2 regions of the Rhizobium sp. 01T437 genome follow, and region 2 is predicted to be linked to the other one. Evidence: predicted binding sites of a transcription regulator. Region 2 holds the regulator's gene; the other holds the start of a gene.
The links. Region 2 encodes LexA, which represses DNA repair genes until DNA is damaged. Its sites were predicted from a motif close to TGTTCNNNNTGTGTTCNG; they were not measured.

Region 1 (4,566 bases), on a different contig from region 2:
CCTCCCGCAATCAACACGCTTCCGGTGCCACAGTTGTGGCGTGATCTCTGGTGGTGGAGTGAGCCTCTCTATTGGTCCCGACGTCTACTGCGAACCAAAAAGAGATGGCTGCCAGCGCTAAGACTGCATAGGTGAAAAATGTGCAAAATCCGTGCAGTCCAATATTCCCAAGGGCAATACCTCAAGGCTGGCAATCGCTTGCGCGATCTAGCGGAAACCCTTGGTAAGGGTGAGGTCGGTGGTTCAATGCCACTCGGCAGCACCAGTTTTCTCCTTTAGCATTATCCCCCGCGCCAATCGGCGCCATTGCTGCCGGCAAAAATCTCGCTAGAATATTAGCATTCTGAAGCCTTTGCGGAGGAACCCGAAGGCTTCATTCAATGTTTCTATCGAGACATGCTGGAGGAGCGTCGATGGCAACTGAACGATGGAATAGTCCGATCAAGGTAGGTTTCGAAGAGGCGGGAGCACGCACGGTTAACGGACCGTTTGACGCGCTGACCTGCCTGACCGATCTCTGGCCTGCCGTGCGCGGATTGAAATATCTCAAGGCACGCAGCGCCTGCCGCGCCGCACTCGATGGAAGAAAGACTGTCGAAGAGGCCCGCGCGGAGTTTATGGCGGCGGCCGAGGAAGCAAAGCTTAAAGTGCATTAAGCTTTCGGCGGCGGTATCGGACAATAAAAGTCCGATCTGTTCCGAAACGAAGCAATGCTTAATTTTCACTTAACCTTGCACGGAGCTCGCGCAGGGCTTTGCCTCGAAAGACGTTGCGCCATTCATCTGTTCATCAATAGAACGACGCCAGCCATCATGATGATGGTTAGAGGCTCGTCACCCTCTGCGGGAGACTGCAGACGAGCCTCGTCCGAAAGAAACTTCGAATATTCGATCAGCAATCCGAAGTATCCTCATCCTCCACCTGAATATATCCTACACCGATGATTGTGCCATCTGCAGCACGGATGAAGGACGGCAGGTAATGCGGTTCGGCGGGCTTGCAGACGGCGGCGCTGGTATATTCGTTCAGCGCTATTTCGTCTTTCGGCAGGGCCGAATAACTCATGTCGGTTTCAAGTGAGGCATAGGCGGAGCCGGCAAAGGCACCGCATCCCAGAAGAAGGGCCGTGGCCCACAGGCGTATAAGCGTTTGCATTATTGTCTCCAGTATTGAAATCCGCTCTTCAACACGCGGGACAGGGGGTTGGTTCCTTGGAAATTCCTGTTGCGGATCGCGATTTATCTCACCAGCAGGCGGCAATGCACGTAACCGCTTCCGACAATGTCCTCGGCTATTGCCAGGGCCCGCTCACTATCACCCCATTGGCTTACGAAACCTTCGAGTATGACGGAGGGGCCAATAGTGGAGACGATGATTTCGGTCGCATCGACATCGGCTGCGGCATGCAGGGCGCTTTCCACGGACGCACGCATAGCGGCCGTATTGTGGCCCTTCATCCAGGCTTCCTTGTGGAGTGGCGAGCTATGAAACCGCGGCACCATGACCGTTCCTGACATTGGCTAATGGGGATTTAACGCAAGAAGACGACGTTTGTTGCCATACGCAGCCGGCTGGATGCATAGTCGCCGCGATGGTGGTGCTCCGATACTCCCGTCCCTGCCGGCGCCATCGGCAGAAGCCCATGCAATTGCGGCCGAGGAAAATAATGATGAAAGCGCTGGTGCCCGCACTTCTTGCCACGACCCTTCTGGCCGCACCTCTGCTGGCAGGCTGTTCCGCCGCGGACGCGCCTGCGCTGGAGCCCATTCCCGGCAGCATCACCTATGGCGGGCCGCCGCGCACGAAGCTGACGAAATCGCCGATCGGCAGTGCCGTCCACAACGACTTCTACGATCAGCAGGGCCAGCGCGTCTACGAAACCTATATTCTCCAGCCCGACCGCAGCCTGAAGCTGGTGCGGCGCCAGATTGTGCCGGACTTTCCGTAATAGTGCATGGCGACCTACGCCTGCTTGACAGCGGCGCCAATCGAGAACATCCAAGGAACATCTGATTTTATTCGCAGGCGCTGATTCTCCCGCGAAGCCCAACCGGACGGCTGGATGTATCTCGAAAGACTCAATCCCCAGCAACGCATGGCCGTGGAGCACGGCACACTCACAGACGGCAGCCATGTGGCCGGGCCGCTGTTGGTCATCGCCGGGGCCGGATCAGGCAAGACCAATACGCTCGCGCATCGTGTTGCGCACCTCATTCTCAAGGGTGCCGATCCGCGCCGTATCCTGCTGATGACCTTTTCGCGCCGGGCGGCTGCCGAAATGGGCCGGCGCGTCGAACGTATCTGCGGCGAGGTTCTCGGCAAAAATTCCGGCATCATGGCGGATGCGCTCGCCTGGAGCGGCACGTTTCACGGTATCGGCGCGCGACTCTTGCGCGACTATGCCGAGCAGATCGGCATCGACCCGGCCTTTTCCATCCATGACCGGGAAGACAGCGCCGACCTGATGAACCTCATGCGCCACGATCTCGGCTTCTCCAAGACGGAAAGCCGGTTTCCGACGAAGGGCACCTGCCTTGCCATCTATTCGCGTGCCGTAAACTCCGAAACGGAACTGCCGCTGGTGCTGCGCGACGCCTTCCCCTGGTGCGCCACCTGGGAAAAGCAGCTTCGCGAGCTTTTTGCCTGTTATGTCGAGTCGAAACAGAGCCAGAATGTGCTCGATTACGACGACCTGCTGCTCTACTGGGCACAGATGGTGGCCGAACCCATGATCGCCGAGGATATTGGCAGCCGCTTCGACCATGTGCTCGTTGACGAGTATCAGGACACCAACAGGCTTCAGTCTTCGATCCTGCTTGCCCTCAAGCCTGATGGCCAGGGCCTGACCGTTGTCGGCGACGATGCGCAGTCGATCTATTCCTTCCGCGCGGCCACAGTGCGCAACATTCTCGATTTTCCGGCGTCCTTCAGCCCGGCTGCCAATATCGTCACGCTCGACCGCAACTACCGTTCGACGCAGCCGATCCTTGCCGCCGCCAACGCGGTGATCGACCTTGCTTCCGAGCGTTTCACCAAGAACCTCTGGACGGAGCGGGAATCGCCGGAACGGCCACGGCTGGTGACGGTGCGCGACGAGAACGATCAGGCGCGCTATGTGGCCGACAAGGTTCTCGACAATCGCGAGGAGGGCGTGAAGCTGAAAAGCCAGGCCGTGCTCTTCCGCGCCTCGCATCACAGCGGCCCACTTGAGGTGGAACTCACCCGCCGCAACATTCCTTTCGTGAAGTTTGGTGGGCTGAAATTCCTCGACAGTGCGCATGTGAAGGACATGCTGGCAGCGCTTCGCTTCGCCCAGAACCCGCGCGACCGAGTGGCTGGTTTCCGGCTGATGCAGATCCTTCCAGGTGTTGGCCCTTCCACCGCGCAGAAGGTGTTGGACCAGATGGCCGAGGATGCGAGCCCGATGGCAGCGCTTGCCGTCATGCCCGCACCGCCGCGCTCGGGCGAGGACTGGACCTCCTTCGTTTCCACCATGCGGGAGCTGAAAACCGGCAAGGCCGGCTGGCCTGCCGAGATCGAGCTGGTACGGCGATGGTATGAGCCGCATCTGGAACGGCTGCATGAGGATGCGAGCGCGCGGCTTGCCGATCTCGTGCAACTCGAGCAGATCGCCGGTGGTTATGCCTCGCGTGAGCGCTTCCTGACGGAGCTCACGCTCGATCCGCCCGATGCGACTTCGGATCAGGCGGGCGTGCCGCTGCTCGACGAGGACTATCTCATCCTCTCGACCATCCATTCGGCCAAGGGGCAGGAATGGACCAAGGTCTTCATGCTGAACGTCATCGACGGCTGCATCCCCTCGGATCTCGCAGTCGGCACGACGGCGGAAATCGAGGAGGAGCGGCGATTACTCTATGTAGCGATGACCCGCGCCAAGGACAGCCTCGATCTCGTCGTACCACAGCGTTTCTTCACCTATGGGCAGAATTCGCAGGGCGACCGGCATGTCTATGCGTCGCGCAGCCGCTTCATTCCAGCCACGCTGTTGCAATTCTTCGAGGTCTGCGGCTGGCCGCAGGTCAAGACCGATACGGCAGCCGCCCAGCAGGCGCGGCAAGTGCGTATCGATGTCGGCGCGCGTATGCGCGGCATGTGGCGCTAAGCGATTCCAGGAAAAGTGCGAAGCGGTTTTCTGTCCCGAATTGCGCTAAAATAAAAGGTTAGAGCGCGAGCGGCGGTTTGGCAGGCTCGAAGAAGCGGCTGATCATCTCATCGTTTACCAGAGCGATTGTCGCTGGCGACCATTTCGGATTACGGTCCTTGTCGACCACGGCCGCGCGTACGCCCTCATAGAAATCGTGACCAAGCAGGATTTGCATACAGGCGCCGAGCTCCCGGGCAAGGCATTCGCCGAGCGTACGGCTTTGACGCCCGGCTCGCAACAAGCGCAGCGCCAGCTTTAGGCTGGTCGGTGAACGTGTCAGAATCACGCGGCGGGTCTCGGCGGCGAACTCGCCCTCTTCCTTCGCGAGCGCCGAGACTATCTCCTCGACGCTGTTGAAGTGGAAGGCGCGGTCGATCAATGCAGCATTTGCCTGCAATCTT
Region 2 (4,566 bases):
TGTCCGGCCGGATCGAACGCCGAGAAGGCGATGGCCAAGGGCGCTGGCGTTATATTCTTGACGTCACCGGCACGGATGCTCCTGAGATCAAGCGTCCGCCCGAACGCATCTCCGTGCTGGTCCGCGGGGCCACCCAGCCGTTCGAACTCGGCGACGTCATCGAGGGCAGGGCGCGTCTCACGCCTCCGGCAGGACCAGCACTCCCCCACCTCAATGATTTTGCCTTCAATGCCTATTTTGACGGCATTGGTGCCAACGGCTTCTTCTATGGAGCACCGAAGAGGGTTGCAGAACAGCCGGAGCAAGCTGGCTCGGTCGGTGAGACCACCCTGGAGTGGCTTTACCGCCTGAGAAGCGGCATTGGCGATCGGATCCGCTCCACGCTGCCCGGCGACACCGGGGCCTTTGCCGCCTCCCTTGTCACCGATGAGAGACGGGCGATCTCGGATGAAACGACGGAGGCGCTGCGGCAATCCGGCCTTGCGCATATCATCGCGATCTCCGGCCTCAATATGGCGCTCTCCGCCGGCATCTTCTTTGTCGGCCTGCGTGTCATCCTCAGTCTTTTTCCCGGTATTGCCCAGGCATGGCCGATCAAGAAGATCGCGGCGGCCGGCGCGCTCGCTGCGGTGACGGCCTACTATCTGATCTCGGGTTTTGCCGTCTCCGCCGAACGCGCCTTCATCATGATGGCGATTATGCTGGTTGCGGTCTTCTTCGACCGGCCGTCGATCAGTCTCAGAAACGTGGCGCTATCCGCTCTCGTGATCCTCGGGGTCTCGCCATCGGAGGTGCTGGGGCCGAGTTTCCAGATGTCCTTTGCTGCAACGCTTGCCCTGGTCGCCGGATACGACCTCTGGAAGGGGCGGCCGATGCGGGAGAATGCCTTTGCCAAGCTGCCGATCATGAAGCCCTTTTTCATGGTTGGTGGCTTCTTCGGTGGCGTTTTCCTGACGTCGCTGATCGGTGGTTTCTCGACGGCGCTGTTTTCGATCGAGCATTTCCACCGGCTGACTGCCTATGGCCTGCCGGCAAATCTCGCGGCCATGCCGGTCATCACCTTCATCGTCATGCCGGCCGGGATGCTGGCAATGCTGCTGATGCCGTTTGGTCTGGACGGCTGGCTATGGCCGGTGGTAGGCTTCGGGCTTGATCTGGTGATCACCATCGCAAAGGCAGTAGCGGGGTGGGGCGGCAACATAGATGTAGGCCGCTTGCCCGGCTGGTATTTCCCGACCGCCGTTTTCGGATTTCTGCTGCTGACCCTGCTCAGAACCCGGCTGCGGCACATGGGAACGGCAATTATCGCGGTCTCGACGCTCGCTATTGTACTGCTTCCGTCAGAGGCGATGCCCGACATCGCCATCTCCGAAGATGGCGGTCTGGTCGCTATAATCGATGCAGAGGCGATGGCTTCGAACCGTGAAAAGCCGCCCGCCTTCATCTTCGAACAATGGCATAGGGCACTTGCCATCGAAGAGCATCGGAAGCCGGTTATGCTCCAAACTGCCAAGGCGCCCACTGCGCCTGATGGCAAAAGACTGCAACTGTCACCCGATCAACGGAATGAAGCCGGAGCGGCAATGAGACAGGCAGTCGCCGTCGGCCCGCCGTCACGCTTCTCCTGCCTGAAGGGCGCCTGGTGCACCACTTTGCTCGGTAACGGAAAGAAACTGACTGTCATCGACAATGCTGCCTATCTCGGGCCAGCTTGCGATACGGCTGATATTGTCGTGACCCCTGTCCGATTGCGCTTCGACCGTTGTCGTTCCGGCGCGCTGCTCTTTACCGGCGAGACGCTGCGCAAGACAGGTTCTGTCGAACTTCGATTCACTGATAAGGGAGTTGAGGTCGCAACCGCATTCGACACATTGGGGCGACCCTGGATACGCCACCGCGCCTATAATTGGCGCAGCAACACATTCGCAGACGCCAATCTGTCACCGGTCAGTGATAGCGGCGAATGAGACCGACGAGCTTGCCCTGGACCTTGACGCGATCCGGCGGGAAAATGCGGGTCTCGTAAGCGGGGTTTGCAGCCTCGAGCGCAATCGATGCGCCCTTGCGGCGGAAGCGCTTGAGCGTTGCTTCCTCGTCATCGACGAGTGCGACGACAATATCACCCGGATTGGCCGTGCTGCCATTGCGGATGATGACCGTGTCGCCATCGAAGATGCCGGCTTCGATCATCGAGTCGCCGCGAACTTCGAGCGCATAATGTTCACCGGAGCCGAGCATATCGGCGGGAACGGTGATGTCATGCGTATTGTTCTGGATTGCCGAGATGGGAACACCGGCGGCGATGCGGCCCATGACGGGAACGGAGACCGCATTGCCGTTATCGGCAGCAGGTGCTGGCTTTGCCGAGGCAGGAGGTGCTACGGGCTGGGGCTTGCCGAGGCTGCCCTCGATGACGCTCGGCGAAAAGCCGCGCCGAGGCTGCAGGCTCGGGCTGTAGGCTTCCGGCAGTTTGATGACTTCGAGCGCGCGCGCCCGGTTCGGAAGCCGGCGAATGAAGCCGCGTTCTTCGAGCGCCGTGATCAGCCGGTGAATACCCGATTTCGAGGCCAGATCCAGTGCGTCCTTCATCTCGTCGAAAGACGGTGGAACGCCTGACTCCTTCATCCTTTCATGAATGAAAAGAAGGAGTTCCTGTTGTTTGCGCGTGAGCATGGCGTCTAACCCCAGTCTTGAAACAAATCCAGAACGGACACTATATGTTCCATATGTGTTCCGCAAGTAGCTAAATTTTCGTAAAACTTCTGTTCAATCTGTCGAGAATTTGATTTTTATCGCCCTTAGGCCTGTCTGGCCTTGCTTCACGAGGCTTGCTGAAGCACATCTCCTTGTGATTGCTGGGAGAAGAACCGATGAGCCAAGACACGCTTCCGATCGATCATCTCGTTTTGCCGGTTACCGATATCGACCTAGCCCGCGAAAGGCTGGGCAAGCTGGGCTTTACCGTCGCGCCCGATGCCCGCCACCCCTTCGGCACGGAGAATGCCTGCGTTTTCTTTGCCGACAAAACCTATCTTGAGCCGCTCGGTGTCGCGAGCGTCGAGGAGAGCGAGGAGACGGCACGTGAGGGCAATGTCTTCACGGCCCGCAATCAGGCTTTCCGCTTCCGCTGCGGTAGCGAGGGACTGTCCGCCATCGCCTTCGCGACAGCGGATGCGAAGCATGAACATGCTCGATTCGTGAAGGGCAGCATCAGTGCTGGTTCTGTGCTACAGTTCGAACGCCCAGTGAAAATGCCGGATGGCACGGAAAGCATCGCCGGCTTCCGGCTTGCCTTCGCTGCCGACCTCCGGGCACCGGATTTCTTTCTCTTCGCTGTCGAGCGCATCAACCCGCTTCCAACCGATCGCAACGTGCTGGAGACCCACGCCAACGGCGTGACAGGCATTGCCGAGATCGCGCTCGGAGCCCCTGACCCGACAGCCTTCGGCGAGTTCGTTGGCTCGGCGGTAAAAGCCGCTTCTGCTGATGTCACGAGTTTCGGGCTGGAGGTCCCCACTGGAAACGCAAAGATCAGCCTGATGACCCCGCAGGGGCTGGAGGCCTATTTCGATCTGGCGACGCCGAATATCGATCGCGGCCTGCGCGGCCGGGCAATCCTCTTTGCCGTTGGCGATCTGGCCGTGACAGAAGCGCATTTGGCTGCTAACGGGGTGACCTATACACGCAAGGGCAACCGTATTCTGGTGAAGCCCGCGCCCGGTCAGGGCGTGCTCTTCGCTTTCGAGGAAACATCATGAGCTCCACTACCAATTCCGTTGTGACGGTCGGCGAGGGCGCCGGCAAAGTCACCTTCTCCAATGCCGCACGCCTGTCGCTGATTGCCGGCGCTTGCGAAATGGAAAGCCGCGACCATGCGTTCATGGTTGCCGGCACGTTGAAGGAACTGTGCACCAAGCTCGGCATCGGGCTCGTCTATAAGACCTCGTTCGACAAGGCGAACCGCTCTTCCTTGTCGAGCAAACGCGGTGTCGGCCTTGAGAAGGGGCTGGAGGTTTTTGCCGATCTCAAGAAGGAACTCGGCATTCCGGTTCTGACCGACATCCACACTGAAGAACAATGCGCCGAAGTGGGCAAGGTCGTCGACATCCTGCAGATACCGGCCTTCCTGTCTCGTCAGACAGATCTCCTGGTGGCTGCGGCAAAGACCGGTCGCGTTATCAACGTCAAGAAAGGCCAGTTCCTGGCGCCTTGGGATATGAAGAACGTGCTCGGCAAGCTAAACCAGAGCGGCAATCCGAACATCTTGCTCTGCGAGCGCGGCGCTTCCTTCGGTTACAATACGCTGGTCTCCGACATGCGTTCCCTGCCAATCATGGCAGCAACGGGCGCGCCCGTCATTTTCGACGCCACGCATTCCGTCCAGCAGCCTGGCGGGCAGGGGGAAACCTCCGGCGGAGAGCGGCAGTTCGTGGAGACGCTGGCCCGTGCAGCCGTGGCTGTCGGCGTAGCCGGTGTCTTTATCGAAACCCATCAGGACCCGGATAACGCGCCCTGTGACGGGCCGAACATGGTCTATCTCAAGGATATGCCACGGCTTCTCGAGAA

Region 1: AC1DM5_RS13395 (ATP-dependent helicase) is a predicted target of LexA. The motif match lies at 1,991-2,008, and genes of this name have one in related genera.

The regions. Positions count from the first base shown of each region.
Region 1 is NZ_JBFTPM010000006.1:66,655-71,220, forward strand. It holds gene AC1DM5_RS13375 (DUF982 domain-containing protein) at 414-656, shown strand; gene AC1DM5_RS13380 (hypothetical protein) at 892-1,155, opposite strand; gene AC1DM5_RS13385 (BON domain-containing protein) at 1,239-1,457, opposite strand; gene AC1DM5_RS13390 (hypothetical protein) at 1,670-1,948, shown strand; gene AC1DM5_RS13395 (ATP-dependent helicase) at 2,063-4,123, shown strand; gene AC1DM5_RS13400 (enoyl-CoA hydratase/isomerase family protein) at 4,182-4,566, opposite strand, start outside.
Region 2 is NZ_JBFTPM010000001.1:601,532-606,097, reverse strand. It holds gene AC1DM5_RS03090 (ComEC/Rec2 family competence protein) at 1-1,967, shown strand, start outside; gene lexA (transcriptional repressor LexA) at 1,948-2,673, opposite strand; gene AC1DM5_RS03080 (VOC family protein) at 2,871-3,758, shown strand; gene kdsA (3-deoxy-8-phosphooctulonate synthase) at 3,755-4,566, shown strand, end outside.